DNA from 2 places in the Pantoea sp. SGAir0184 genome. Region 1 is predicted to be linked to the other one. Evidence: predicted binding sites of a transcription regulator. Region 1 holds the regulator's gene; the other holds the start of a gene.

What was found. The regulator PhoB, encoded in region 1, activates phosphate uptake and scavenging genes when phosphate is short. The targets are predictions, from matches to a motif close to CTGTCATAAAACTGNCNNAT.
Region 2: a site for PhoB is predicted at 2,386-2,405, ahead of phoA (alkaline phosphatase). Genes of this name have one in related genera too.

Annotation. Positions count from the first base shown of each region.
Region 1 is NZ_CP028050.1:3,221,376-3,236,884, forward strand. It holds gene C1N60_RS15370 (histidine-type phosphatase) at 1-10, shown strand, start outside; gene C1N60_RS15375 (acyltransferase family protein) at 287-2,239, shown strand; gene proY (proline-specific permease ProY) at 2,282-3,637, opposite strand; gene brnQ (branched-chain amino acid transporter carrier protein BrnQ) at 3,707-5,026, opposite strand; gene C1N60_RS15390 (cobalamin-independent methionine synthase II family protein) at 5,429-6,535, opposite strand; gene C1N60_RS15395 (PstS family phosphate ABC transporter substrate-binding protein) at 6,701-7,627, opposite strand; gene phoR (phosphate regulon sensor histidine kinase PhoR) at 7,646-8,959, opposite strand; gene phoB (phosphate response regulator transcription factor PhoB) at 8,975-9,664, opposite strand; gene sbcD (exonuclease subunit SbcD) at 9,862-11,079, shown strand; gene C1N60_RS15415 (AAA family ATPase) at 11,076-14,753, shown strand; gene C1N60_RS15420 (DUF799 domain-containing protein) at 14,799-15,455, opposite strand; gene C1N60_RS15425 (DUF4810 domain-containing protein) at 15,452-15,509, opposite strand, start outside.
Region 2 is NZ_CP028050.1:1,837,741-1,853,249, forward strand. It holds gene C1N60_RS08485 (XdhC family protein) at 1-350, shown strand, start outside; gene C1N60_RS08490 (hypothetical protein) at 547-684, shown strand; gene hxlB (6-phospho-3-hexuloisomerase) at 846-1,406, opposite strand; RNA gene C1N60_RS08500 (RtT sRNA) at 1,955-2,086, opposite strand; tRNA gene C1N60_RS08505 (tRNA-Ser) at 2,135-2,222, opposite strand; gene phoA (alkaline phosphatase) at 2,467-3,873, shown strand; gene C1N60_RS08515 (YbfB/YjiJ family MFS transporter) at 3,879-5,054, opposite strand; gene C1N60_RS08520 (helix-turn-helix transcriptional regulator) at 5,141-5,935, shown strand; gene gap (type I glyceraldehyde-3-phosphate dehydrogenase) at 5,974-6,984, opposite strand; gene C1N60_RS08530 (GlxA family transcriptional regulator) at 7,062-8,042, opposite strand; gene C1N60_RS08535 (hypothetical protein) at 8,390-8,662, opposite strand; gene C1N60_RS08540 (glycoside hydrolase family 31 protein) at 9,062-11,455, opposite strand; gene C1N60_RS08545 (MFS transporter) at 11,467-12,768, opposite strand; gene uxuA (mannonate dehydratase) at 13,133-14,311, shown strand; gene C1N60_RS08555 (fructuronate reductase) at 14,376-15,509, shown strand, end outside.

The sequences.
Region 1 (15,509 bases):
CTATCCCTGACGCCAGCCGCCGGGTTAAGCCAGACAGATTACGCCGGCTTATTCCTGCAGCGAAATTACAGCAATAAACTGCAAGCTGGTGGGCACGGTTATCTGAGACTTTTCTTTTTTTTCCCTTAAAAGCGTTAATGCTGAAAAACTGCGATATGCTGCACGGGTCAATCATCCCTTAGTAATACCTTTCTCTTTTTACATTTTTCGGCGACAGGATGCGCCGAGCTATTTTTATCCGCAGCAATAAAATCGTAAATTAACATTGAATAACTGGGATCCTGTTATGTCTGTACCTGCCTCGCTGCGCTATCGTCCGGATATCGATGGTCTGCGCGCTGTCGCCATTATATTGGTTGTGCTGTTCCACTGCGGCGTCAGCGCCGTGTCGGGCGGCTTTATTGGCGTCGATATTTTTTTCGTTATTTCCGGCTTTTTAATTGGCGGTATTATCAGTAAAGAAATTACCGCCGGCACCTTCTCGTTTTATCAGTTTTATTTACGCCGCATCCGGCGTATTGCGCCCGCCCTGTTTTTTATGCTGATGGTATTGCTGCTGCTCGGTTATCTGCTGTTATCACCGCTGGAATTAAGCCAGCTGGCAAAATACAGCATGGCGGTGTTTCTCTCGGTGCCCAATATGCTGTTACTGAAGAGTGGCGACTATTTCAGTGCGGATGCCGATCTCAATCCTCTGCTGATGACCTGGTCGCTGGGCATTGAGGAGCAGTTCTATATCGTGCTGCCGTTTATTCTGCTGCTGGCCGCGCGACTGCGGCGCACAATGACCGGCATGGTGCTACTGCTCAGCCTGCTGTCGCTGGCTGGCTGCCTGTGGTTAACGCCCCTCTCCAGCACTCAGGCGTTTTATCTGCTGCCAACCCGCGCCTGGGAACTGGGTGCCGGCGTGCTGCTGGCGCTGTGGCAACCCCGCCCCGTCACCGGCCGGCTGGCCAGCCTCTGTCATCTTGCTGGCTGGCTGCTGATCATTGGTGCCACGCTGTTACTCAGCCATAGCGATCGCTTCCCTGGCTGGCTGGCGCTGCTGCCGGTGCTGGCGGCCTGTCTGATGATCGGTGCACGCAGCCCGCTCAATCAGCGGCTGCTGGAGAACGCGCCGATGCGCTTCATCGGTAAAATTTCCTACTCGTGGTATCTGTGGCACTGGCCGCTGCTCAGTCTGGCGCGCATCTGCAGCGATCGGCCGCTCAGCATCTGGCAGGCGTTGAGCATCTGTGCCGTGGCGCTGGTCATCGCCTGGCTCTCCTGGCGCTTCATCGAACAGCCATTCCGCCGGACGCGCAGCGGTACGCGCTGGCTGATCCCCGGCTACTGCGCCTCGTCGCTGCTGGCAGCCGGTGCCATGGTGCTGCTGTGGCAGAGCGGTGGCCTGAAATCGCGCGTCAGTGAAGCGGTGATGCTTGGCGACGAATGGAAAGTCGCCGCCCAGCGCGATCCCTGCCTGCTGGATTACGGCGCCACGCGGCTCGCCCGCGATGCGCAGTGCCAGCCGCAGAGTGGCACACCGGCGATAGCGCTGATCGGCGACAGCCATGCCGCCGCGCTGGCGGCCAACGTCGCCGATTACGCCCGGCGGCAGCAGAAACCGCTGTTTCAGCTGACCAAAGCCTCCTGCCCTTTCCTGCTTGACGCCACGCGCGCGATGCAGCAGAAACCGCAGCATGCACAGCAGTGCCTCGATTTTAATCAGCGGGTTTTGCCGATCATCCTGAGCGATAAAATAGACGAAGTGGTGATCAGCGCGTTCTGGGCGGCGGGCCTCAGTGAGCAGCCGGGCAGCGGATTCCGCAGTCTCCGCGATCCGGCGCAGGACAATCTGCAGGCGCTGAAAAGCGGGCTGGATACCGTGGTGGCGCAGCTGCTGGCGGCGGGGAAAAAGATCACCCTCATAGACGATGTGCCGACCATCACGCTCGATCCGCTGCGCTACAGCCATAACCGCAATATGCCGCTGCGCCGCAGCCTCAATAGCTGGCTCAGCGCGCAGGATGGCGCGGCGCTGGCGGCGGAACGCACGCAGCAGATGCAGATGCCAAACGCATCGGTAGCAAATCTGTTAAAGGATTATCAGCAGTATGGCGTACGCGTGTTGTCACTACAGGAGACGTTATGTAATGCGCAGGGGTGTCTGGTCACTCATCAGGGCATGCCGCTCTGGTACGACAACAATCACCTGAATCCGTACGGCGGAGAGATGGCGCTGGGGAAAAACTGGTAATGCACCACGGGCGAAGTCTCGCTTCGCCCGTGGTAAAGTTACTTACGCTTTACGTTTCTTCGCCAGCGGCCACGCCAGCAGCAGCAGAACAATCCACGCAAACCCGACGTACAGCGAGATACGCGTATCCGGGAAGTAGCCAATCAGCGCGATGATAAAGGCAAGGAACAGCACCCCCACCCACGCCGTAGCGCTGCCGCCCGGCAGAGCAAACTGCAGCTTACCGGCCTGCTCTTTGCCGATTTTGTGGCGGAACGCGATCTGCGACAGCAGAATCATAATCCACACCCACACGGTGGCAAACGTCGCCAGCGAGGCAATCACCAGGAACACTTTTTCCGGCATCAGATAGTTGAGGTACACCGCCACCAGCATGGCAAGCATCATCACCAGCACCGTGACCCACGGAATGCCGCGATTCGACACCTTCATAAACATCTTCGGCGCATGTCCCTGCTGCGCCATACCGTGCAGCATGCGGCCGACGCCAAACACATCGCTGTTAATCGCCGACAGCGAGGCAGTCAGCACCACAAAGTTCAGAATGGAGGCGGCGGCGGCGATACCGAGGTGCTGGAAAGTCAGCACGAACGGGCTGCCTGCGGTACCGACCTGGTTCCAGGGATAGATCGACATGATCACAAACAGCGTGCCGACATAGAACACCAGAATGCGCAGCGGTACGGAGTTAATGGCGCGCGGGATCGATTTCGCCGGATCTTTGGCTTCGCCGGCGGTGATACCAATGATCTCAATGCCGCCGTAGGCGAACATCACCATCTGCAGCGACAGCAGCATGCCGACGATACCATGGGCAAAGAAGCCGCCGTTGGTCCACAGGTTATGGATGCCGGTCGGCTGACCGCCGTTGCCGATGCCCCAGAAAATCATGCCGAAACCGGCCACGATCATGATGATGATGGTGGCGACTTTGAAGAAGGAGAACCAGAACTCCACTTCACCAAACACCTTCACGCTCATCAGGTTGATGGCGCCGATGATCAGCACCACCGACAGCACCCAAATCCAGTGCGGCACCTCCGGGAACCATACGCCCATGTAGATACCAAAAGCCGTGACGTCGGCGATCGCCACAATCAGGATTTCAAAGCAGTACGTCCAGCCGGTGATATAGCCCGCCAGCGGTCCGAGGTAATCCTGCGCGTAGCGTGAAAACGAGCTGGCCTGCGGATTGTTAACCGACATCTCGCCCAGCGCGCGCATGATGATATACGCCACGGCGCCGCCGATGATGTAGGCCAGCAGTACGCTGGGGCCTGCCATTTTGATGGCATCTGCCGAGCCGTAAAACAGCCCGGTGCCGATCGCCGATCCCAGCGCCATAAAACGGATGTGGCGCGTGCTCAGTCCGCGTTTGAGCTTATTGGTTTCTTGCATAACAAACAGTACCTGTGGAAATGAAAAAACCACGGGCAAGCCCGTGGTCGGAATTAACAGCGATGTCGCTTACTGGTGAACGGCAACCTGCTCACGCCCTTTCACCCGGTCAACTACCGCTGCAATCACCAGCATCGCCAGCGACGGCGGCAGCCAGGAGAGTCCCTGATCGGCCAGCGGCAGATGCTGGCTAAACAGCGGCAGCGCATCTTTAAAGCTGGTGGTTTTGATGGCATCGACGATGCCAAACAGCAGGCTGATCAGCATGGTTGGCGCAATGATGCGCGTGCTGCGATTCCACCAGCTCAGGGTAAAGCTCAGCACCACCAGTACGATGCACGGCGGATAGATAGCCGTCAGCACCGGAATTGAAATCTGAATCAGGTGACTGAGACCGAGGTTCGACACCAGCATGGCGAACAGGCCGAGAATAAACACCAGCGCTTTATACGACAACGGCAGGTATTGCGCAAAGAATTCTGCGCAGGCACAGGTCAGGCCCACCGCCGTAACCATACAGGCGACGAAAATCAGCGCGGCGAGGAAGACACTGCCCATGCCGCCGAAGGTCTGCTGCACGTAAGCATGCAGAATCGCCGCGCCGTTAGCGTTCTGATCGACAATCGCGCCGCTGCCGGAGCCCAGCTTGAACAGGCTGAGGTACACCAGCGTCAGACCGACACCGGCGATCACGCCGGCCAGCATGGTATAGCGCGTCAGCAGTTTACTGTCTTCCACGCCACGTGAACGCGCCGCATTAACGATGACGATACCGAACACCAGCGCGCCGAGCGTATCCATGGTCAGATAGCCGTTCACGAAACCGCTGGAGAAGGCCGCACGCTGGTAGTCGGCGGTGGCCGGCGAAATGCCGCCAGCCGGCCACAGCAGCGCCGCGACGCCCAGAATGGTCAGCGCGACAATTTTCAGCGGTGCGAGGAAGTGACCGACGGTGTCCAGCAGCTTGCCCGGATAGAGCGAAATGCCAATCACCAGCGCGAAGTACACCAGGCTATAGATAAACAGCGGCAGCGGGCCGTCGCCGGTCAGCGGCGCAATCCCCACTTCAAATGAAACGGTCGCGGTGCGCGGCGTGGCAAACAGCGGTCCGACGGCGAGATAGCACACGGTGGCGAGCAGCAGACCGGCCGCTTTACCAATCGGTGAGCTGAGCGCATCAATACCGCCGCCGACGCGCGCCAGCGCGATCACGGTCATCACCGGTAAACCAACCGCGGTGATCAGGAAGCCGAAGGCGGCAATCCAGACATGTTCACCAGACTGAATACCGACCATAGGCGGGAAAATGATGTTTCCTGCGCCAACGAACAGGGCAAAGGTCATGAAGCCCAGCGCCAGGATATCCCTGGAGGTTAAACGATGTGTCATAAACTTCTGTACTGCCTGTAGCTGATGTTGCGGTGGAAGTTGGGTTTGTGTTGTCCCCTGGATGCGCGAAAACAATGGCTTAACTGGCTTGACCAGTGCGTTATGCGGGCCGAATCGGTACAGCGCAGGTGATTTAAACTGCTTTTCTTCTGTTCTCAGAGGGATGAATCGACAACGGCGCAAATTAAAACGTTTATAGCGAAGAAAGGCAATACGGGATCGGAAAACCAGAAGGATATAACAGGAAAGCGTCAGAACGTAGTGGATAAGCAGGAAATAGTCGGAAAACACCTGAGATGATTTGCTTAAAGTTTCTGCAAAGCGGGCGATCTCCTTGCAGAAACCGCCGCAGGGATGCACAAAAGGCGCGCTTTACGCGCCTGTTTGCACAACTTTACAGCATCACCACACCTGTTGTGCGATGTCGACAACCAGACGAATCTTCTGCCACTGCTGCGCTTCGGTCAGGCTGTTGCCCTCTTCCGTTGACGCAAAGCCACACTGCGGGCTGAGGCAAATCTGGTCGAGGCTGACAAACTGCGCCGCTTCCTGCAGGCGCGCCTTCACCTGTGCAGCGTCTTCCAGCTCGCCGGTTTTGGTGGTAATCAGCCCTAATACCACCTGCTGATGACCGGGTTTGATGAAACGCAGCGGCTCAAAGCCACCGGAGCGCTCATTATCGTACTCGAGGAAAAACGCGTCGATGTTCACGCTGCCAAACAGAATTTCCGCCACCGGCTCGTAGCCGCCTTCCGAGATCCAGGTCGAGCGGAAGTTACCGCGACACACGTGCAGGCCGACGGTGAGATCCGCCGGTTTATCTTCCAGCGCGCGATTCAGCACCTGCGCATAAATGTGCGCCAGCTGTTGCGGATCTTCACCGCGCTCGCGAATTTGCTGCTGCTGATCGCCTGAACACAGGTACGCCCACACGGTGTCATCCAGCTGCAGATAGCGGCAGCCAGCGTCGTAAAATGCCTTGATCGCATCCTTGTAAGTCTGTGCCAGATCGGCGAAGTACTGCTCCAGATCCGGATACACTGTGGCATCAATCACTTTACGGCCGCCGCGGAAGTGCAGCACGCTCGGGCTGGGAATGGTCATTTTCGCCACCGCATCGCCGGCCACGCTTTGCAGGAAGCGGAAATGGTCCAGCATCGGATGCTGCGGGTTAAAAGCGACTTTACCGGTGACCTTCACGCCGTGCGCTTTGGTCTGCACGCCGTTGAACTGAATGCCCTGATCGGCCTCAAACAGCTCAACGCCGTGCAGATGGCCAAAGAAATCAAAGTGCCACCAGGCGCGGCGGAATTCACCGTCGGTCACCACCTGCAGACCGCTGGCGCGCTGCTGCTCCACCACCTGGCGAATCGCATCGTCTTCTACCTGACGCAGCTGGTCGGCGCTGAGAGTGCCACTGGCGAACTGCTCGCGTGCATGCTTAATGGCAGCGGGACGCAGAAAACTGCCGACGGTATCGGCGCGGAACGGGGCGGTGTTGCGTTGCATATTCACTCCTGCACTGGCGCATAATTGCGTCAGGGTATAATTGCGTACGGTTATTTTTGGCCATCTGGATGGCTATATGTCCATAAGAGTGACATGCCGCCCTGCCGGCGGCAATAGAAGAAAATTCAGGGGACGTGAAAAAAATTCATGATCGGTCAGCGTGAATTAGTTTTGCGCAATCGCCGCGCGCGCCTGCGCGATCTGGCTGTCGGACAGCGGCAGGTAGCCGGCCTCCGTTACGCGGCGCTGGCCCTGCGCAGAGAGCACCTGCTGCAGAAAGGCGGCGACCAGCGGCGGCAGCGGTTTGCCGGGCGCCTTGTTAGCGTAAATATACAGCGGGCGCGACCACGGATAACGGCCGCTGCGGATCGATTCGGCATCTGGCATAACGCTGTCGCCGCTGGCGGTGACGATTGGCAGGGTTTTCACGCCGCTCAGGTGAAAGCCAAAGCTGGCGTAGCCGATGCTGTTCGGCGTGCTGGCGACCGCCTGCACCACCGCCGCCGAGCCGGGAAACTCCGCGACGTCAGCGCGGAAATCGCCGCGACACAGCGCCTGCTGCTTGAAAAAGCCCCAGGTGCCGGAAGCGGAGTTACGGCCAAAGCGCTGAATACTGCGCGTTGCCCAGTTCGCCGTATGCAGGCCAACATCGCCCCAGCGCTGTGGCACCTGCTGTGCGCCGCATAGCCGGGTAACGGAGAACAGCGCATCCAGCTGCGGCTGACTGATGGACGGCAGCGGATTGTCCTGATTAACCACCACCACCAGCGCATCCATCGCCACCGGCACCGCCAGCGGCGCATAGCCATAGCGCGCGATAAACAGCTGACGCTCATCCACCTGCATCGGACGGCTCATGGCGCCAAGCTGAGCGGCCCCGGCGGCCAGCGCGGTCGGCGCCGTCGACGATCCCGCCGCCTGCACCTGCACATTAACGCCCGGCGACTGACGGCTGAAATCTTCGCCCCACAGCGTCATCAGATAGCCCAGCGTGTCCGAGCCCACGCTGCTCAGGTTGCCGGTCAGCATGCTTTGCTGAGCCGTCGCCAGCAGCGGGCACAGTAATAAAAGAGAGAGCAGCAGTGATTTCATCACAGAGTCCGGTGGCGTTTACTGCGCCACATTCTCGCGGATTCCGTTCGCCACAATCAAGCGCGGTGGCAGCACGAAGCGGAAGCAGGTTTCCTGATGCGGCACGCTGCTGATCTCCAGCCGCGTGGTGTGGTGGCCGAGCGCGTGCTTAACAATGGCCAGCCCCAGCCCGCTGCCGCCGGTGGCGCGCGAGCGCGCTTTATCCACGCGGTAGAAGCGTTCGGTCAGGCGCGGCAGATGCTCCTCGCTGATGCCGGGCCCGTTGTCGCACACTTTAAATTCGGCGCCCTGTTTGGTGCGCAGCCAGCTGATGTCGATGCGCGTGCCATCCGGCGTGTGGTTCACCGCGTTATACACCAGATTGGAAATCGCACTGCGCAGCTGTTCATCATTGCCGAACACCTTCAGGTGCGGATCAGTGTGGAAATGGATGCTGTGCCGGCCCTGGCTGAGGGTTTCTGCCTCGCGTTGCAACAGCAGCAGCATGGTCGGCACATCCACCGTCTCTTTCAGGTCAATGGCGGGAGCCGCTTCGATGCGTGACAGCGTCAGCAACTGCTTCACCAGGCTGTCCATGCGTCGCGTTTGCTCCTGCATGGTACTGAGCGCCTTGCTGCGGGTGCGCTCGTTCATCCCGGCATCGTCCATCATCTCCAGATAGCCCTGCAGCACCGTCAGCGGGGTACGCAGTTCATGGCTGACGTTGGCGAAGAAGTTACGCCGCGCTCCTTCCAGCTGGTGCATCTGGGTGACGTCACGCGCCACCATCAGCCACTGACCTTCGCTGTAAGGCATGACGCGGAATTCCATATGATGCTGATTATTCAGCACCAGCGTCAGCGGCTTGTTGAAGTCGCGCTGGCGGATATAGCGGGAGAATTCAGGGTAGCGCAGCAGGTTGAGGATATTCTGGCCGTTATCTTCCGGCCAGCGCAGCCCGAGATGCTGCTGGGCCAGACCGTTACACCAGAAAATGGTGCCCTCTTCGGTGGTGAGCACCACTGCGTCCGGCAGCGACTCGGCCCCGCTGCGAAAGCGTTTGATCAGATTGCCCAGCTCGCGCCGGCGGCGGCGATTGCGCAACTGCATTTGATACAGGCCGTAAAACAGCGGTTCCCAGCTGCCGCGCCCGGTGGGCGGCGTCATTGAACGATCAATCCACAGCCAGTGCGACAGCCGCATCAGATTTTTGAAGTGCCAGAACAGCACGCCGCACACGGCCAGTAACAGCCACCATGGCAGATAGCCAACCAGCAGACCCAGCACCAGCGCAGGCAGACACACCAGCGCCAGCTCGGTCAGTAATCTCTTCCAGGAGAGTCGTTCCAGCACGGTAAAAGACTCCGTTTAGTAGCGGGCAGAGAAACGATACCCTGTTCCGCGAACGGTTTGTACCATGCGATCGTGGCCGGAAACTTCCAGTGCTTTACGTAAACGACGGATATGCACATCCACGGTGCGGTCTTCCACATACACGTTAGTGCCCCACACGTGATTCAGCAGCTGTTCGCGGCTGTATACGCGCTCCGGATGCGTCATAAAGAAGTGCAGCAGTTTGTATTCGGTCGGTCCCATTTCCAGCGGCGTGGTTTCGGACATCACGCGATGCGAGGAGGGATCGAGGCTCAGCCCCTGCATCTCAATCACCTCTTCCACCGCCATCGGTGAGATGCGGCGCATCACGGCTTTAATGCGCGCCATCAGCTCTTTGGGCGAGAACGGCTTGGTGATGTAATCATCGGCGCCCACTTCCAGCCCGCGCACGCGATCTTCCTCTTCGCCGCGCGCCGTCAGCATCATCACCGGAATATCACGCGTCATGGCTTCACGCTTTAAATGTTTGATGAACTGAATGCCGCTGCCGCCGGGTAACATCCAGTCCAGCAGAATCAGATCGGGCCAGGGTTCGATCAGCTTGCCAATCGCGCTGTCATAGTCCTCAGCCTCAATCGGCTGGTAATCGTTTTGTTCCAGCACGAAACATAACATTTCACGGATGGGAGCTTCGTCTTCCACAACCAAAATGCGCTTAGCCATTATTACTCCTGCGATTGTGACAGCATGTCACGGGGGTTTGCGGCGCCATTATGCGTCAGTTTTGTGACACTTTTATGAAAAACCCACCTCATGATAATCAGATAAAAAGCGCAATTGTGACAACCGGTTTCGCTTTTTTTTCATTGCGTTGTTAAGCGGTTATACTGCCGCTTTGCGATAGCAGGCACGGAGCATTCATGCGCATTATTCACACCGCTGACTGGCATCTCGGTCAGTTCTTTTACAGCAAGAGCCGCGCCGCCGAGCACCAGCAATTCCTCGACTGGCTGCTGGCCGCGATTGTGCAGCATCAGGTGGATGCGCTGATCGTCGCTGGCGACCTCTTTGATACCGGTTCGCCGCCCAGCTACGCACGCGAACTGTTTAACCGTTTCGTGGTGGCGCTGCAGCCCAGCGGCTGCCAGCTGATTGTGCTGGCCGGCAACCATGATTCGGTCGCCACGCTGAATGAATCGCGCGAGCTGCTGGCCTGCCTCAATACCCGCGTCATTACCAGCGCCGCGCCCGGCGGCGAGCAGCAGGTGCTGACGCTGCAACAGCGCGACGGCACGCCGGGCGCGCTGCTGTGCGCCATTCCCTATCTGCGTCCGCGCGACATCCTGCGCAGCCAGGCGGGTCAGTCCGGTCGCGATAAGCAGCTGTCGCTGCTGCAGGCGATTGAGCAGCACTATCAGCACTGTTATGCCGCCGCCGTGGCGCAGCGCGAAGCCATGGGCAGTACGCTGCCGATCATCGCCACCGGGCATCTCACTACCGTGGGCGTCAGCAAGAGCGAATCGGTGCGTGATATCTACATCGGCACGCTGGACGCCTTTCCGGCGCAGGCCTTCCCGCCAGCCGACTACATTGCGCTGGGCCATATCCATCGCGCGCAGCGCATCGCCGACAGCGATCACATCCGCTACAGCGGTTCGCCGATTGCGCTCAGTTTTGATGAGCTGGGCCGCGAGAAAAGCGTATTCCTGCTGGAATTTAGCACCCGGCTGGAGTCCGTCACACCGCTGGTTATTCCGTCATTCCAGCCGATGCAGATGTTAAAAGGCGCCATGGCGGAGATCGAACAGCAACTGACCGCGTTTCACACCTATGAAGGCGATCTGCCGGTGTGGCTGGATATCGAAATCACTACTCAGGAGTACCTGAGCGACCTGCAGCGCCGCATCGAACAGCTTACCGAGTCGCTGCCGGTTGAGGTGCTGCTGGTGCGCCGCAGCCGCGATCAGCGTCAGCGCAGTCTGGCACGGCTGGAGAACGAAACCCTGAGCGAACTGAAAGTTGAAGAGGTATTTGCCCGCCGGCTGGCGCTGGAGGATCAGCTGGAGGATGAACAGCGCGCGCAGTTAACGCAGCTGTTTCGCAGCACGCTGGCGACGCTGGAGGATCCGGGCGCATGAAAATTCTGACGCTGCGTTTTAAAAATCTCAACGCGCTGCGCGGCGAGTGGTTTATCGATTTCCGCCGCGAGCCGTTTGCCAGCAACGGGCTGTTCGCCATCACCGGCGCCACCGGCGCGGGTAAAACCACGCTGCTGGATGCCATCTGTCTGGCGCTCTATCACCAGACGCCGCGCCTTGGAGGCCTGTCGCAGAGCGAAAATCAGCTGATGACGCGTGACACCGCTGAGTGCCTCGCCGAAGTGGAGTTTGAGATCAAAGGTGAAGCCTGGCGCGCCTTCTGGAGCCAGAACCGCGCGCGCGGCCTGGCGGAAGGTAAACTGCAGGCGCCGCGCGTCGAACTGGCGCGCGTGGCGGACAACCAGATCGTCGCCGATAAAGTCGGTGACAAGCTCAAAGCCATCGAAACCTTGTCCGGTCTCGATTTTGCCCGCTTCACCCGTTCTATGATGCTGTCGCAGGGGCAGTTTGCCGCCTTCCTCAATGCCAAACCCGGCGAGCGCGCCGAGCTGCTGGAGGAGCTGACCGGCACCGAAATCTACGGCCACATCTCGATGCAGATCTACGAGCGCTGGCGCACGGCGCGCGCGTCACTCGACACGCTGCGCGCCCGCGCCGGTGCGGTGCAGTTGCTCGACGACGCCCGCCGCGCCGAACTGGCGCAGCAGCTGGAGCAGCTGACCCGCAGCGAACAGGATCTGAGCGAGCAGCTGGCGCAGGCCCAGCAGCAGCAGCAGTGGCTGACGCAGCAGCAGCAGCTCAACGCGGAGCAACAGCAGGCGCAGCAGGCGTTGCAGGCTGCCGCCACGGCCTGGCAGCAGGCGGAAAGCGATCGCCAGCGGCTGGCGCGTGCTGAACCGGCGGAGAAGCTGCGCGACAAACTGCAGCAGCGCGAACAGCTGCAGCGTGACCAGCAGACACTGAACCAGCAGGCGCAGCAGTTACAGCAGCAACAGCAACAGGCGCAAGCGGCGCTGCAGCAGGGTGAAAGCCACTATCAGGCCGCACAGCAGGCACGTGAACGCGCGCTGGCCGAACAGCAACAGCTGGAGACGTTGCTGAGCGAACAGGTGATCCCGCTCGATCAGCAGATCGCCAGCCGTGCACAGCAGCTTGAGCAGCAGCAGGCGTTGCTGAGCGAACAGCAAAAAACGCTGTTACTCAGCCAGCAGGCGCTGGATCAGCATCAGCAGGCAAGTGAACGCTTACAACAGCAGCTGGCGCAGCAGCAGGCGTTTCGCCTGAGTGAAGCCGCTGTCGCCCGCTGGGGCGGCGAACTGGCGCGCTGGCAGGCCGAACTCGCCCGGCTCGAAGAGCGTGAGCAAACGTTGACGCAGCTCAGCGCGCAGCAGCAACAACTGCAAAGCCAGCTGGAACAGCAGCAGCAGGCGCTGCAGGCGCGCGAACAGGCGGCACAGCCGCTGCAACAGGCAGAAGCCGCGGCACAGCAGCAGCGCCAGCAGGCGGAGCAGGTGCTTACTTCGCTGGAAGCGGAGATCGCCAGCCCGGCGTTGCGGACGGCGCTGGCGCAGCATCAGCAGCAGCGCGGCGTACGTCAGCAGCTCAGCCTGCTGGCGGCACAGTGGCAAACGCTCCAGCCGCAGCGCCAGCAGCGCCGGCTTAAGCTGCAGCAGTTACAGCAGCATGCTGAGCAGGAAGCGCTGGCTTTGCAGCAGCTGCGCGAGGAGTACAAGCGCGAGCATCAGACGCTGCTGGACGTGCGTCGCCTGTGCGAGCTGGAGCGCACGATTATTCAGCTGGCCGACGAGCGGGCGAAGCTGCAGCCGGAAAAGCCCTGCCCGCTGTGCGGCTCCTGCCAGCATCCGGCCATCGACCGCTACCAGCAGTTGCAGCCGGACGAAAATCAGCAGCGCCTGGCGGCGCTGGAGAGCCGCGTGATGCAGCTCAGGGAAGCCGGTACCGCGCGGGGCGAGCAGCTTAAACTGTCGCAGCAGCAACAGCAGGCGCTGCAACAGGAAATCGCCGATCTCGACCAGCAGATCGCCACCACCCGCGAGCGCTGGCAGGCGCTGTGCGGTGAGCTGGCGCTTACCTTCAGCGCTGAGCAGCACGCAGAATTCAGCGCCTGGCAGCAGCAGCAGGACGCGCTCGAAGCCCGCCAGCAGCAGCAGTTGCAGGCGCGTGAACAGGCGGCCGTCATGTTGCAGCAGGCCAAAGACGCGCATCTGCAACAGCAGCAGCGCTGGCAGCAACATCAGCAGCAGCAACAGCTGGCACAGCAGCAGCTGGCCAGCGCCCGGCAGCAGCGGGATGAGATCGATCAGCGCGTCAGCGGTGAACGTCAGGCATGGCAGCAGCAATTGCAGCAGCTGGAACAGCAGCTGGCTGCCCATCAGCTTAGCTTGCCTGCAGCGCCCGAGCGCGCCGGCTGGCTGCAAACGCTGCAGCAGCGCTGGCAGCAGTGGCAGGAAAGTGAGCGGTTACTTGCCGGGCTACAGCCGCAGCTGGCGAAAAGCGAAACGGAAGGCAGCAGCCTGCAGCACACGCTGGCGCGTGAACAGCAGCAGGTCGCCAGCCTGCTGCAAGCCCTTAACCACCTGCAACAGCAGCAGCAGGCCCAGCAGCAGCAGCGCCAGCAGCTGTTTGGCGACCGGCGCGTGGCGGACGTGCGTCAGCAGCAGCACGCCACGCTGCAACAGCATGACCAGGCGCTGGCGCAACAGCTGCAGCGCTGGCAGCAGGCGCAAAGCGAGCTGCACGGCCTGAAAGGTCAGTATGAACAGATTGTCAGCCAGCAGCAGACGCTGGCGCAGCGCGCAGCGGACGCCGAAAGCGCCTTCCGGCAGGCATTACTGCTCAGTGATTTCGCTGACGAAAGCGCCCTGCGCGCCGCGCTGCTGGCGGAAGATGAGGTGCAGACGCTGCGCCAGCGGCTGCAAACGCTGGAGCAGCAGCATCAGCAGCACGCCGCGCTGCATGCCAGACTGGCGCAGCGGCTGAGCGATCACCAGCAGCAGCGCCCGGCCGCGCTCAGCGATGCCGATGCTGGTACCATCGCCGCCCGGCTGGAGCAGCTGCGCGTGGCGCTGCGTGACAATGCACGCCAGCAGGGCGAAGCGCAGCAGCAGCTGTACAGCGATACCCAACAGCGTCAGCAGCAGCAAACGCTGCTGGCGCAGATCGCCGCTGACGAAGCGGAACTGGCACAGCTGAGCCGCCTCAACGATCTGATCGGGTCGGCCAAAGGCGACAAGTTCCGCCGCTTTGCTCAGGGCTTAACCCTCGATCATCTGGTGTGGCTGGCAAACCGCCAGCTCGATCGCCTGCACGGCCGCTATTTACTGCAGCGCCGCGTCAGCGATGAGCTGGAGCTGGAAGTGGTCGATACCTGGCAGGCCGATGCCACGCGCGACACGCGTACGCTGTCCGGCGGCGAGAGCTTCCTCGTCAGCCTGGCGCTGGCGCTGGCGCTGTCCGATTTGGTCAGCCACAAAACGCGCATTGAATCGCTGTTTCTCGACGAAGGCTTCGGCACGCTGGATGCCGAAACGCTGGATACCGCGCTGGATGCGCTCGATGCCCTCAACGCCAGCGGGAAAACCATCGGCGTGATCAGTCATGTGGAAGCGATGAAAGAGCGCATCCCGGTGCAGATCCGGGTGCGTAAAATGAACGGGCTCGGCTACAGTAAACTGGAGCTGCCGGGCGAGTGATGCGTGAAGTGGCGCGGCGATCAGCCGATCGCCGCGCCAGGTAGATTAACGCGTAACCGGCGCTTTGTAGCGCGGACCGGCCAGCAGACCACCCTGCTCGTTCTGCGCTAACAGACGTGCGCTGGTGACACCGGCAATGGTGTGCGCTTTGTCGCCCGCGTTGCTGGCGATCTGTTTGATCGCCGCCGACACCAGCATGCCAATGATGCCGCCGTTGCTGTTGTTGCTGTTCTCAGAATCATTGGCGGTGGCCATGCCCTGCCACAGCTCTTTACCGCTGCGCAGATCGACCAGACGGGCAGTGGCCGAGACCGTGGTCACCGAATCAACCACCAGATAGCTGCTGCCATAATCGGTAATCGAAATGTACAGTGCGCTGTCTGCGTTGAAGATGTCATGCAAGCGCTTCGTGCTCACCGCCTGAATTTCATGCCCGTTGCTCAGGCCGTTTTGCTGGAAGGTCTCTTCCACCACCGCCACCGGGAACACGTAGTAACCCGCTTCCGCCAGCGGCTGGGTCACCAGCGAGGTGAAGCTGTGCGACGCGTTGATATCCGGCGCACGGTTATCGGCAGGCAGCACCAGAATTGACGCCGGCTTACTGGCACGGAAGGCGCTGTAGTCATACGGTTTCTTATTCTGGGCACAGCCGGTCAGCAGCAGCGCCGCGAATACGCCGCACACGGCAATCAGTTTTTTCATTGGTTCACTCCTTTTTTCTTCATCAGAAAGTCCATGTACGGCGCCGATTCCGGA
Region 2 (15,509 bases), 1.4 Mb from region 1:
CAGTGTATCTGGAACGCGAGGGCTGTCATGCCGCCACGGCGATCCTCTCGCTGACGCATGATGCGCGTATTGATGATCTCACCATGATGGAAGCGGTCAATCTGCCGGCATTTTATCTCGGTGCGATGGGCTCGCAGCGCAACAGCGCAAAACGCAAAGCGCGCCTGAGCGCGATTGCGGAGCTGACGCCGGCGCAGTTGCAGCGCATTCACGCACCGGTTGGGCTGGATATCGGCAGCAAAACCCCGGCGGAGATCGCGCTGGCAATCATGGCGGATATTGTGCGTCACAAAAATGGGTTAGCGGCAACGGATGCGCTCAGCCCGGTGCACGCAGCGTCTGAAGGATAACATCACTCACCCCACGAAAAACCCGGATGCACCAGGATGCCAGCAGACGGGCAAACGGCTATGCCAAATTTTCGCGCCGCAAATAATCAATAAGCTGTGCTTTATGTTTCATGATGTGATCAACGCTTGCGCTTTACCGGTAACATCTTATCTTCAGAGAAGAGTGTACAAACACCTGAACTGAGAAGGGGTATTTATGGCTAAGCGTCATTGGATTAAATCAATTGAAATTACGGCAATTATTGTCTTCGCGCTGGTGATCGCCTGGCTGGCCGTCACAGGCATCCTGTCATCAACCGGCCTCGATCATGCGTGGCCTTATCCACATCAATAACTGACTCCGGCACCAGGGAAATCAATTACGCTTAAATATAAACAGAATAAATTATCTAACCTGCACACCCGTATCAACGGCGACACCGTGTCAGCACACAGGGTTTTGGTGTCAGATTTGCCGCGTATAAATCAGCGACGTTCGTGAAACGCGTTATTCTGTTATTCAAAGTCCGCATGGCGGCTGAACATGCTCTCGCTGGTTTCACCGCACTGATGCATGATTTCAAGCACCATGGCGTCACAGGTAATGAAGCAGAGTTGCTCAAAGGCCGAGCCCATTGGCTGCGAGAATCGTCCGGCGCTGCGTGCGTTATCGGTTTTAACGTTGCCGGGTAACACCAACACGCATTTGGCCAATCTGCCGATGCCTGAATCTGTTTTCAGGGTAATCAGCGCCACATCGACACCGCGCTCAACGGCGTTCAGCGCCAGTGCTTTCAGGCTCGCGGTTTCGCCACTGCCAGAACCAATAATCAATAAATCGCCAGGTCTGGAGTGGGGTGACGAGATTTCACCGACCAGGCTGACCGAGAAACCCAGATGCAACAGACGGTTAGCGAACGCGCGGATAGCAATGCCGCTGCGCCCGGCACCCTGCAGGAAAATGTGTTTCGCGCTGCGAATTTGTGCGATGAATGCCTGCGCCTGGCTCTCGTCTATCTGCCGGGCGTTGTGCGCGAGTTCGGTAAGAATATGGGATACGTTTGACTGAACGGCCATGTTAATGTTCTCCCGTCAGGCAATGGTTCGTCCGTCTCATTAAACAGCGAAAAGAGTGGCCGGAACATACCCGGTGCTTTTTCAGTCTGGTCATCACGCATTCCCTCTTGATTCAAAGACCTCATCAGTAGATGAAAAGGATACCCTGCAGAATTTCCGGTAAGAGTACACGGTCCGCTGCCCACGCGATATTGCAGCGAAAAGGGATCTTTCGATTATGCGTCCTGTGGCACAAAAGCACCTGGAGAACAGACAAATAAAAATGCCCGGCTGTTAACCGGGCACCTATATATAAATGATGGCGGTGAGGGGGATTGATGTCACCCGGCACATCCCTGTGCCTCGCCCTTCGGGTGGCTTGCAGCCATGCAAAACGGCTATCCTGCCATTTTGTCGCTTCGCTCACCCTGCGGGCAGCGTCGCAGGCTCCGCTGTCCAACTGGCATGCGCCAGTTGTCGAACCCCCAACCGGGGATTCTCATCCCCCCACGCGTGGAGAATATAAATGAAAAAAGCCCGTACTTGCGTACAGGCTCTTCTCTGAATGATGGCGGTGAGGGGGGGATTGATTCGCTTCGCTCACCCTGCGGGCAGCGTCGCAGGCTCCGCTGTCCAACTGGCATGCGCCAGTTGTCGAACCCCCAATCGGGGATTCTCATCCCCCCCAGGTCGGGAGAATATACAAATAAAAATGCCCAGCTATTAACTGGGCACTTTTATATAAATGATGGCGGTGAGGGGGGGATTCGAACCCCCGATACGTTGCCGTATACACACTTTCCAGGCGTGCTCCTTCAGCCACTCGGACACCTCACCACATTTTTTTGTTAACCGCACTGGGTCAACGGGGCGCTACTATAGGGAGTTCAGCGATAAGGGTCAAGGTCTATTTTCTCCTTTTTTTCTATTCGCTTAACCTCTGCGCAGATTGCCTTAAGCCTCTCCACTTTGCCGCTTTTGTCATCAAAACATTCCTTAACTGACACAAAAGTGTCACCGCACTGTCGCAGACTTGTCGGCGGAAACATTTGGTTATATCTACGGATAAGGATGCTGATAAATGAAACGCTTACCTCTTTTCACGCTCTCTCTGCTGGCTTCACTCACCACCATGTCCGCGCTGGCAGAGAGCGCCAGCTATCAACGCGCCGCCACCGGCGATATCACCCAGCAAGGCGGCGCGCGTCGCCTGAGCGGCGACCAGACCGAGGCGCTGAAAGCCTCATTGAGCAATAGCACGGCGAAGAATGTCATCCTGCTGATTGGCGATGGTATGGGCGATTCCGAAATCACCGCGGCACGCAATCAGGCAATGGGGGCCGGCGGTTTCTTTCCCGGTATTGATGCGCTGCCGCTCACAGGCCAGTACACCCATTACTCGCTGGACAAGAAAACGCATAAGCCAAACTACGTAACGGATTCTGCCGCGTCGGCCACCGCCTGGGCCACCGGCACGAAAACTTATAACGGCGCGATTGGCGTCGATGTCAACGGCACAGATCAGGTCACGCTGCTTGAGCTGGCCAAAGCAGCCGGCAAAGCCACCGGCAACGTCTCCACCGCAGAACTGCAGGATGCCACGCCGGCCGCGCTGATGGCGCACGTTACCTCGCGCAAATGCTACGGCCCGGAAAAAACCAGCGAGTTGTGTCCGGGCAACGCGCTGGAGCAGGGCGGGAAAGGATCGATCAGCGAGCAGCTGCTGCAAACCCGTCCCGACGTCACGCTGGGCGGCGGCGCCAAATCTTTCGCTGAGCGGGCTAAAGCGGGCGACTATCAGGGCAAAACCCTGCGCGAGCAGGCCGAAATACGGGGATTCCAGCTGGTCGATAATCTCGCCGCGCTGAATGCGGTACAGCAGGCGAATCAACAGACGCCACTGCTGGGGCTGTTCTCGGAGGGCAACATGCCGGTGCGCTGGCAGGGGCCGAAAGCTAGCTATCACGGCAATCTGGATAAACCGGTGGTGACCTGTGAGGTCAATAAAGATCGTCCGGCATCAATGCCAACCCTGGCGCAGATGACGCAAAAAGCCATCGACCTGCTCAGCCACAACGACAACGGCTTCTTCCTGCAGGTGGAGGGCGCGTCGATTGATAAGCAGGATCACGCCGCTAACCCGTGCGGTCAGATTGGTGAAACCGTCGATTTAGATGAGGCGGTGCAGGTGGCGCTGGCGTATGCGCGCGAGCACGGCGATACGCTGGTGGTGGTAACCGCCGATCACGCGCACAGCAGCCAGATCGTCGAAAACGGTACCAAAGCGCCGGGTCTGACTCAGGCGCTCAACACCAAAGATGGCGCGGTGATGACCATCAGCTACGGTAACTCGGAAGAGGATTCCCAGGAGCACACCGGCACCCAGTTGCGCATCGCGGCCTATGGTCCGCACGCGGCGAATGTGGTCGGCCTGACCGATCAGACCGACCTGTTCTTCACGCTGAAGCAGGCGATGGCACTGAAGTAAGCGCGTCAGTGCGGGCGGATGCGGAGCACCAGCAGTCCGCCCAGCACCAGTCCGCCAGCGGCCAGCAGCAGCGCGGGGTGCAGTGAAGCAAAAATCTGCACGCTGGCAGCGGAGATCAGCGGCCCGATTAGCTGGCCAGTGGCATAGCCTGACGTCAATATCGCCACGGTTTTTGCCACGCTGATATTGGAGACGGCGCGCGCCAGCTGCATCGACAGCTGCATAATCGAAAGAAACCCCAGCCCGACTATCACCGTTGAGATCAGCAGCCCGTTCACGCCCGGGATGAGCACGCCGCTGGCCACGCCCAGCCCCTGCAGGATCATAATCCACGCCAGGCTGAGGCGCGTATTCAGGCGCGCTGAAAACAGCATAATTAGCACCACACCAGCCACTGCGCAAAGTCCAAACAGCGGCCAGAAAAGCGCTGCCAGCTGACCCTGAGCAAACAGGCTATGCGCCATTTGTGACAGAAACGTCGCGGGCAAAATGTAGCCGAAACCGGCCAGCGTATAGGCCAGCCATAGCCGTTTCACCTCGTGACCCGGAGCCGCCGACGCACTTTCCCGCTGCCGGGCTGGGAGCGACGCGGGCAGCGCGCGCCACAGCAGCAGCACGCCAGCCAGCGCGACCACACCGTAGAGTTGCCAGGCGCGATCGTCATTCAGGTGTAACCGGGTGATAAGCCACGCCAGCACGCCGCTCAGGGTGATGCCAGCTCCCGGGCCGGCAAATACCGCGGCGGACATGCGCGGAGCCTGCTGCTGTGCCAGCACCATCTGCGTCCAGGAGGTGACGATAATCAGGGCCCAGGCACCACCGATACCCGCCACCACACGGAACAGGCACTGCAGCACCCAGGCATGACTAAAGCCGGAGAGCAGAGTCACCAGCGCGGTGGCCAGCAAACCGGCCTTCAGGTAGCGCGCGTGATGGGCGGTGATCCGGCTCACGTGCAGTGCACCCAGCAGGTAGCCGATGTAATTCATCGCCGCCAGCACACCAGCGCTGGAGAGGGTCAGGTGACCGTTGGCGATCATCAGCGGGATCTGCGGCGTGAGTGAAAAGCGGCCGATACCCATTACCACAATCAGGGTCACCATGCCGGTGAGCATGGTGATCAGGCTCACCCGGGTGTGCCGGACTGCTTGCCGTCCGGCGGAAACTGAATCTGCTGACATACTTTGCTTTACTCCGCTGAGATACCTTACTCTGTCCGGTGATAGTAAATGTCAATCAGTCAGTGAAAAATGGGGTGGTTTATCCTATGACTACAGGTCATACCCAGGCCGTAAAATCGCGTGGTGAAGATGTGAAAAACTTCCTTACCCGCCAGCGCGCGCGTATTGATCCGCAGATCTATGGCTTCAGCCGGCAAAACCGGCGCGTCAGCGGACTGCGGCGCGAAGAAGTGGCACAGCTGGCGGCGGTTAGCGTCAGCTGGTACACCTGGCTCGAGCAGGGTCGCGACATCAGTATTTCGCCCGCTGCGCTGCAGCGCATCGGCAAAGTGCTACAGCTCTCGGTCACCGAGCAGGAGTATCTTGAAGCGCTGGTGTTTGGTAACGCACATTCGCAACCTTTCAGTCATGAATTGCCGCCTGAGGTGAGGGCGATGGTGGATGCGCTGGACCCACATCCGGCGTTTGTGCGCCGCGCCAACATGGATATTGTCTACTGGAATCCGGCGGCGCAGTCGCTGATTGTCGACTGGGCGGCCCTGCCACCGGCGGATCGCAACTCGCTCAAGCTGATGTTCATCAGTGAAGCCTACCAGCAGCGCATTCATGGCTGGGAAGAGGCGGCGCGCCATACGCTGTCGGCGTTTCGCGCCGGTTATGCCGCCAGCAATCAGGCGCAGGAATTCGAAGTGGTGATCGAGGATTTGCTGGCGCGCAGCGCCGGGTTTCGCACGCTGTGGAATGACCATGATGTGGGGAAAATCGGCGCGGGCAATAAAACCCTGATTGATGTCGAAGGCAGGATGCAGACATACACCTTTACCTCGCTGCAAATTGAGCAGGCACCGGGTATGCATCTGATCTTCTATCTGGCGCATTAGCGCGGCGTGCGCGGGTCGGGCGCACGCCGCCGGGGAGATTACAGACCGCGCTGTGCCATCAGGCGCGCGAGGTCAACCAGACGGTTGGAGAAGCCCCATTCGTTATCGTACCAGGCAAGGATCTTCACCAGGTTGCCACCAATCACCAGCGTCGATAAGCCGTCGATGATCGATGAACGCGCATCGCCCTGATAATCGCTGGAGACCAGCGGCTCATCGCTGTAGCCGAGGATACCCTGTAGCGGACCCGCAGCAGCAGCGGCTTTAAAGGCGTCATTCACCTCTTCGGCCGTCACGTCGCGTTTCAGCGTCACCGTCAGATCCACTACCGACACCACCGGCACCGGCACGCGCAGCGAGTAACCGGTTAAGCGGCCTTCCAGTTCCGGAATCACCCGGCCGAGCGCTTTAGCTGCGCCGCTGGAGTACGGCACAATCGACAGCGCCGCCGCACGCGCGCCGCGCAGATCTTTCTCTGGCTGGTCGTGCAGCGCCTGGCTGTTGGTATAGGCATGGGTGGTGTTCATCAGACCGTGCTCAATACCAAACGCCTGATGCAGCACCTGCGCGGCGGGCGCCAGGCCGTTAGTGGTACAGCTGCCGTTGCTCACCACAAAGTGCTGTTGCGGATCGTAGCGCTGGTCGTTGACGCCCATCACAATCGTCAAATCATCATTTTTGCCCGGCGCAGAGATGATCACGCGTTTGGCGCCGCCGTGCGTGATATGTACCGCGGCTTTGTCACGCTCGGTAAAAAAGCCGGTGGCTTCGATGACGATATTCACGCCCACTTCACGCCAGCGAATATTGGCCGGATCGCGCTCGCTGAACACCCGCACTGGTTTGCCATCAATGCGCAGCTCGCCGTCGCCAGCGCTGACTTCGGCTGGCAGCCGACCCAGCAGGGAGTCGTGCTTCAGCAGATGCGCCAGCGTTTTGCTGTCGGTGAGATCGTTAATCGCCACAATATCGATGTCGCTGCTGCCCAGCGCGGCGCGGAATACGTTACGTCCGATACGGCCAAAACCGTTAATGCCTACCTTGATCATGACTGACTCCTTAGTGAAGTTACTACAGTCACTGTAGGCCGGAGGCACGCTGGCGTAAACGACAAAAAAGGATCACTTTACGCCATTTTGCGGCTGTGAAAGCGCTGGCGATATTCGTTGGGCGTGAGATGCAGCTGGCGTTCGAAGCTGCGCCGCAGGTTGATACTGCTGCCGAAGCCGGTGGCGATGGCGATGCGTTCCAGCGTTTCGCGCGTCTGCTCCAGCCGTTCGCGCGCCGCCGCCAGCCGCGCTTCAGCCACATAGCGCGCCGGTGAAACGCCGGTTTCGCGGCTGAACACGCGGGTAAAGTTACGCGGGCTCATCGCCACCTGGGCCGCCAGTTTCTCCACCGACAGGTCTTCCGCCAGATGGGCGGCGATCCAGCTCTGCAGCTGAGCAATCGGCCCCGACTCGCTGACGGACTGCAGGTGAAAGCGGCTGAACTGCATCTGGCCGCCGGGACGACGCAGATACATCACCATATCCTGCGCGATGTCGCGCGCCACGCTGAAACCAAAATCTTCCTCTACCAGCGCCAGTGTCAGATCGAAGCCGGAGCTGACGCCGCCAGAGGTCCAGATTGGGCCGTCCTGGATATACAGCGGGCCGCCTTCAACCTGCACGCGCGGATAGCTGGCCTGCAGCGTGTCCAGCAGACGCCAGTGGCTGGTGGCGCGCCGGCCATCCAGCAATCCCGCCTCCGCCAGCAGCATCGCCGCCCCGCAAATCGACACCACGCGGCGCGCCTGCGGGGCAGCCAGCTTAATCCAGTCCACCACCATGTTGCGTTCTTCGGGGTTATCACCGCGGCCGGTAATCATGATGGTGTCCCAGCGTTCGCGCGGGTCGAGTTCTGCCAGTTTGAGATCGGCGAGCAGATTGAGGCCGGACTGGCCGTGGATCACCTGGTGCGGCTGCGTGGTCGCAATGCTGATGCGATAGCGTGCGCCAGCAACGCCCACCGGCAGGTGCAGGTTGGCGTGCATCAGGATGTCGGCGATACCCGCCGCTTCGAACAGCATGCCGCCGTCCGGGACAATAATCAGAAAGGTTTTCATGGCGTAAAATGTACCTGCACCACGAAAGAAGTCAATGCAGCAAGGGCTATCAGGCGCGCGAGCTGAATACCCGGCCGCGGCCATCAGACGGGGCGCTTCCGGCCTGTTGGTTCAGGCGCTATATTTATATAAAATCATGATGTCGCAAATGATCTTATATCCATCATCGTGCAGTTAAAAATATCTGCAGACTGAAGCGTTGAATGCCAGATTAATCAGGTGTCTGTTATTTTGGAAGTGAAATGCCAGGATGGGTTAAGAGAAACACTGTTTTATAAAGCATTCCTTTGCCAGGCAGTGATAATGACTAGGATAATGAGCAGCTGAGTAAATCAGACTTAAAACCATCAATTATATTCTACCTGCAGAAAAGTCAAACCACGCTCACGGATAATGCGCGCGGTGCCCAGCGCGTAAGGTAATTCACGCGCGGCACTATTAACCTGCAGGGTTTCGCTCTTTTTAATCCCTTCGCGCGTGCAATTCAGCGAGACGCTGCGCGTCACCGCATAATCACAGGAGGGTTCAACAATCGCGCCGACGAACGTGATTTGACCGTCGGCGGCAAGGGTGGCGTGGCTGGCAAGTAAAGCCATCATCGGTAACAGCAATCTTTTCATCACAGAGGCCCTTTGAGAAGTCGGGAATTACCCGGTTAATGTCGTCTTAATGACTAATAGCGCGCCACAGTTGAATATTGCTTAAACCGCGGCGTTTCCGTATTAAGGCATATTATTACGATGGCTTAGCCAGTGCGTCGTCATGTTTTACGCAATCGCCTCAGCAATAAACGCTTATGCCTGCATTAAGCGCAGCTATTATATTAGTAAGCAACCAGGATTAATCGGGTGAGCAGGGTGGTGAAATAAGCGTATTAAACCGGATAGATTTATTCGCGGGATAACGTCGGGACAGAAAACGGGCAGATATCGTGGTGGTGTAAGCTGCTGAGGGAGAAAAAAGCGGGCTGCGATGAAGGTAATCAGGCGCACCCGACATCGGTGCGCTCTTGTGGTTTATCAGCTGCGGGAAATCTGCGCCAGCGTCACGTCGGCTGGCGCAGCGCCTGCGGCGACACCGTCGATAAACAGCGCACGCTGTTCACCGGCGGGCAGGGCAATCTGCAACGTTTGCCATGCCGGCTGATAGTCACCCTTGCGCCGTAACCTGAGGTGAATGGCTGTGGCTTCGCAGCGCATTTCCCACTGCAGCCACAGCGCATTACCCTGCTGATAGCCCCAGGATTCGCCATCATCTTCGAACAGTTCGCCGTGGCTAACGCCTTTGCCCTGCAATGGATAAAGCTGCAGCGTGCGACGATCGTCTGCGGCGGCGTCGACGTGAGCAATACGCTCGCTGAGTGGCAGTGCCGCACCTGCGCGCACCAGCAGCGGCTGCGTTTCCAGGGGCGCAGGTAAGGTGATCCACTGACCACCGCTGTACCACTGCTGCGTGGCGAAATCATACCAGCCTGTCTGGTTGTCGGGCAGCCACAGGCGGCGTTCACGCTGGCCGGGTTCCACCACGCTGGCGACCAGCAGATCGCGGCCGAGCAGGAATTCATCACACTCAGCAAAGGTCTGGGCATCGTGTTCATGATCGAGGAACGTCGGGCGCAGCATCGGTTCATCGTCCGCATGCGCCTGCCACAGCAGCGTGTAGAGATACGGCATCAGGCGATAGCGCAGCGCGATGGCAGCCCGAATCGCGGGTGTGACCGAAGGATACATCCACGGCTCATTCACGGTGTGATCGTCATTCCACGAATGAATGGTGAAGCGCGGATGCATGACGCCATTCTGCACCCAGCGTACAAACAGCTCCGCGTCGGGTTTATCGCCCGAGAAACCGCCGACATCGTGACCGATGTTATACAAGCCGGACAGGCTCATGCCAAGGCCCATGCGAATGTTGTAGCGCAGCGAGGTCCAGTTGGTGCGGTTATCGCCGCTCCAGGTTTGCACGTAACGCTGCATCCCGGCGCAGCCAGAGCGCGAAATCAGAAACGGTCGCTGTTCGGGGGCAAAGCGCTGTTGCGCTTCCATCGAGGCGCGCATCATCAGTAGCGGCATCACCGGGCGAATATGCTTGATGGCAATCGGCGTGCCGAAGCCGTGACAGCGCGCTTCGCCGTCCCAGACTTCATACTCGTTGTTATCATTCCAGGTGGCGTCGATGCCTTTTTCCAGCAGCTGACGGGTGACGTTCTCCTGCCACCAGGCCACCGTTTGCGGATGGGTGAAATCGAGGTGCGATCCTTCATCATCCCAGAACACCGAGCGCTCGGGCACATCTTCTTCCGAATCGCGGATAAACAGTCCCTGAGCCGCGACTTCTTCATAGCGCGGGTGATCCTGCAGCAGGCAGGGTTTGATGTTGGCCGCCAGGCGCAGGCCGGCATCGTGAAACGCCTCGCTCATCGCTTCCGGCTGCGGCACTTTGTCGTAGTTCCAGTTGAACACATAACGCTTGTTATTGATGGAGGTATAACCCGAAGAGAGCTGGAAGGAGTCGCACGGAATAGCGTGCTCTTCGCACAGGCGAATAAAGTTCATCAGCTGGTTTTGCGCGTCCGGCGCATCGGTGTAGTGCATGGTCGAGCCGCTGTATCCCAGACTCCATTTGGGGCCGAACAGCGTTTTACCGGTCAGGCGCACGAAGGTTTTGGTGATATCCAGTACCCGTTTGCCGACAAACAGGTAGTAATCGATATCGCCGCTCTCCGCCTGCCAGCGGCGATACGGCTGGTGATAGTTATCCAGCTCGTTACCCAGATCGAACCAGCTGGTGCTGAGGTTATCGTAGAACAGGCCAAAGCTGACGTCGTTACGCCGCGTGAGGGTGAAGGGCACATGTTTGTACAGCGGATCGGTGGAGGAGGCGTTGTAACCCATAGCATCCAGATTACGCATCTCATAGCGTTTGCCGTTGCGTTGCAGATCGCCGGTTTTTTCGCCCAGACCGTAGTAGCGGTCGTCCGCCATGCGGCGCTGATAGTGCGCCACGCCGTCGCCGTGTGCGTTGATCTGATAGGCGCTGGTGGGGCGATCGCCGGTTAGCAGTTGCCAGTCGCCTGCGGCATCACGGTACTGCCACTCCAGCGCCAGTGGCTGACGCACCATCACGCGCAGCGTGTCGGTACTAATAGTCAGACAATCGGCTTCTTCCTCCAGCGTAAAACCGGGCAGGCTAAACCCGGCCAGGCTGTCGCGCGGACGCCCTTCCCACGGAACATCCTGTTCGGGTGCTATGCTCCAGGTGCGGTCAAGACTGTAGTTGCCGTGGCGCTTGATCACCACGCGGAACAGACCTTTTTCCAGCACGTACAGGCACAGATGGTGTTTGCCATCGACGTTAAGCACCACATGGTGACGATCAGAATGGGCTAAGGACCAGTTTTTTAAGGTTTTCATCGTTACCTACTTCATTGGGTCGCTGAACGACGCTCAGCAATAAACGCAATCAGGAAGACTGCACCGATCAGGTCAAAGAAGCCCATGGCGACAAACAGCGGGTTAAAGCCGATTTTGTCAGCCGTCACGCCAATCACCAGCGAAAACAGGAAGCTGGAGATCCAGGCAAACGAGCCGCGCATGCCATTCACCGTGGCCATCTGGCCCTTATCAAATTTTTCCACCACCAGCGCACTCAACATGCAGGAAATGATCTGATGACCAAAACCGCCAATCGAGATCAGGGCAATCGCGACGTAGGGGTCTTTGGTCATCGCCACCAGCGCCAGCGACAGCATCAGAAAGGCGCCGGTGACCGAGCTGGCGACAACGGAATTTACCTGCCTGAAGCCAAACAGCCGGGTATAGATGCGCGTCAGGTAGCCGCTGGCTGCACTGCCGAGATCCGCCGCGAGGAACGGCAGCCAGGCGAACATGGCAATCTGTTTCAGGTCCATTCCCAGGTCTTTTGCCAGATAGAGCGGTACCCAGAAGCTCAGCACGCCCCATGCCGGTTCAGCCATAAAAGCGGGAATGGCGATACCGTAAAAACGCTTGTTTCTGGAGACGGTTTTCAGGGCTTTGAAGAAGGGCAGTTTGACCGCCGGTGGCTCATTATCCTGACGAATAAAGGCCAGCTCATCGCTGCTGAGATTCGGGTTACGTTCCGGATCGCGATACAACAGCCACCACAGCACCACCCAGCCCAGAGCCAGACAGCCGGTAAACAGGAACGCGCCCTGCCAGCCGAACGAGGCGTGGGCAAAGTAGATGATGGGGGGCGCCAGCATAGCGCCAATCGAGAAGCCGACGCCGGCCCAGCCGGCCGCAATTGGACGCTCTTTTTTCGGGAACCATTCACCAATCACTTTGGCGTTAGCCGGCGTGGCGGCCGCTTCAGCTCCGCCCATGACAAAGCGCAAGATGGCCAGGTGCAACCAGCTGGCGGCGCCGGCATGGAACAGACAGGCCAGCGCCCAGATGGTGGCGCAGATCAAGAAGCCGAGTTTGAGGCCAATGACATCAATCAGCCAGCCGCAGATCGGTTGAAAGAAGGTATAAGCCAGCTGAAAAGCGCCGACTATCCATGAATATTGTTCTGTGGTGATGCCGAGACTGGTTTTCAGCTCGGGTGCCAGAATGCCTAACGAGTTACGGGTAATGTAGTTGACGGTGACGCCGGCCAGAAACAGCACCAGCACCCACCAGCGCAGATGACGGATGACGCGTTTCGTGCCGGTTGCGGCAATCCCTGGGTTCAAACTGCGGTTCATCGGATTCTCCATTCATTATTAACAGCATGTGTGAGCAACGTCTGTGACTGCCTGGCCGGAGGTGGAGTCCATACCGGCCAGCGCATAACCCCTGGCCCTTGATTGCCGGGCGTGGCGTGATGCGTCCTGTTTTAACCATCCGCCGGGAGTGAACCACAGTTAGGCCAGGTGGTCGCCAGCCTGATGCGGTATTTGTGATCTGGTTAACCAAAATCATTTATCAGGTTGACTTCCGCCGGTGAAAAGCTGAATTTGACGCTGCGCAGGCACTTTTTACGACTCAGAAAGCGCTTCGCTTGTAAAATTGGTCAACCAAAATGGAAGGGCTTTGAGGATGATGCTCAGGCCCGCAGGAGAGAACGACATGAAGCAGACCTGGCGCTGGTATGGCCCTGACGATCCCGTTTCACTCGCCGATGCCCGACAGGCGGGCGCTACCGGCATTGTGACTGCCCTGCATCACATCCCGAACGGCGAGGTGTGGCCAGTGGAGGAGATTTTGCAGCGCAAAGCGATGATTGAGGCGGCCGGGCTGGTCTGGTCGGTGGTGGAGAGTGTGCCGATCCATGAGGAGATCAAAACCGGCAGCGGGCAGTGCCAGAAGTGGATCAGCAATTATCAGCAGTCGCTGCGCAATCTGGCGCAGTGCGGCATCCACACCGTGTGCTACAACTTCATGCCGATTCTGGACTGGACGCGCACCGATCTGGCGTTCGAGCTGCCGGATGGCGCGAAAGCGCTGCGCTTCGATCAGATTGAATTTGCGGTATTTGAGCTGCATATCCTGCAGCGTCAGGGCGCAGAAAATGATTACAGCGCTGACGAGATAGCCCAGGCCGCTGCGCGCTTCGCCAGCATGAGCGAAGAGCACAAGCTGCGGCTAACGCGTAACATCATCGCCGGATTACCCGGCGCGGAAGAGGGCTATACGCTGGCGCAGTTTCGTGCTCAGCTGGCGCGCTATGACGGCATCGACAAAGCCCGGCTGCGCGAGCACTTTGCCACGTTTCTGCGCGGCATCATCCCGGTTGCTGAAGAGGTCGGTATTCGCATGGCGGTACATCCGGACGATCCGCCGCGCCCGATCCTCGGCCTGCCGCGTATCGTCTCCAATGCCGACGACCTGCAGTGGATGATCGACACCATCGAGAGCCCGGCCAACGGCTTCACGATGTGTACCGGTTCGTACGGCGTACTGGCGGAAAATGATTTAGCCGGCATGGTGAAACGTTTTGGGCCGCGCATCTATTTTGCCCATCTGCGCTCAACCCGGCGTGAAGCCAACCCCAAAACTTTCCACGAAGCCGCGCACCTTGGCGGTGATGTCGATATGTTTGCGGTGATCAAAGCGATTGCCGAAGAGGAGCAACGCCGTCGTAATGCGGGGCAGGAAGACCTGATCCCGATGCGGCCCGACCACGGGCATCAGATGCTGGACGATCTGCACAAGAAAACCAACCCGGGTTATTCCGCGATTGGCCGACTGAAAGGTCTGGCTGAGATTCGTGGCGTTGAACTGGCGATACACCGCGCCTTTTTCTGACGCCGGTCGTCCTGTACCGCTTGCCCGGCGGACGCGCAGTCGCGCCGGACACTGAGGAGTTCACATGCAACACAACCTTGCCGACGCCAGCATTAAGGTGGCGCGGCCCGCATGGCAGCAGCAGCGGCTGGTGCCGCGCATCGTGCACATCGGCTGCGGTGCGTTTCATCGCGCGCATCAGGCGCTCTATCAGCACCATCTGCTGGAGATAAGCGACAGCGACTGGGGCATTTGCGAGGTCAACCTGATGTCGGCCAGCGGCAGACAGCTGGTGGAACAATTGCGCGCGCAGAATTTGCTCTACAGCGTCACCGAGCAAGGCGCGACGCGTCATGACGTCAAAATCATTGGTTCCGTGCATTCAGCGCTGCACCCGGCGCTGGACGGTTGTGACGGCATTCTTAACGCGCTTGCCCGCGCGGAAACCGCCATCGTCTCGCTGACGATAACCGAAAAAGGCTATTGCACTCATGGCGCAACCGGCGAACTGGACAGCACCCATCCGCTGATCGTGCACGATCTGGCCCATCCCCGGCAGCCGAAATCCGCCATTGGCTTTATCGTTGAGGCGCTGCGCTTGCGGCGTGAAGCCGGGTTAGCGCCTTTTACCGTGCTGTCATGCGACAATCTGCGTGATAACGGCCACGTCGCGCGGGCTGCGGTCATCGGTCTGGCACAACGGCAGGATGCGGCGCTGGCGGCATGGATTGAGCAACAGGTCACGTTTCCCTGCACCATGGTTGACCGCATCGTGCCGGCCGTGACGGAAGAGACGCAGCGCGAGATTACCGGGCTGCTGGGCATCGCCGATCCCTGCGGTGTCGCCTGTGAGCCGTTTCGTCAGTGGGTGATCGAAGATAACTTCGTGGCGGGACGTCCCGACTGGCAGCGCGTTGGTGCGCAATTTGTTCCGGATGTCGCCCCCTACGAGTTGATGAAACTGCGTCTGCTGAATGGCACACACTCGTTTCTGGCGTATCTCGGCTACCTTGGGGGTTGTGAAACTATCGCTGATACCATGCAGTTGCCCGCTTACCGTCAGGCCGCGCTGTCGCTGATGCTGACTGAACAGCGTGCCACGCTGACGATGCCGGCAGGCAGCGATCTGAACGCATATGCACATCAACTGCTTGAGCGCTTCAGTAATCCGTCGCTGCGCCATCGCACGGCGCAAATTGCCAGCGATGGCAGTCAGAAA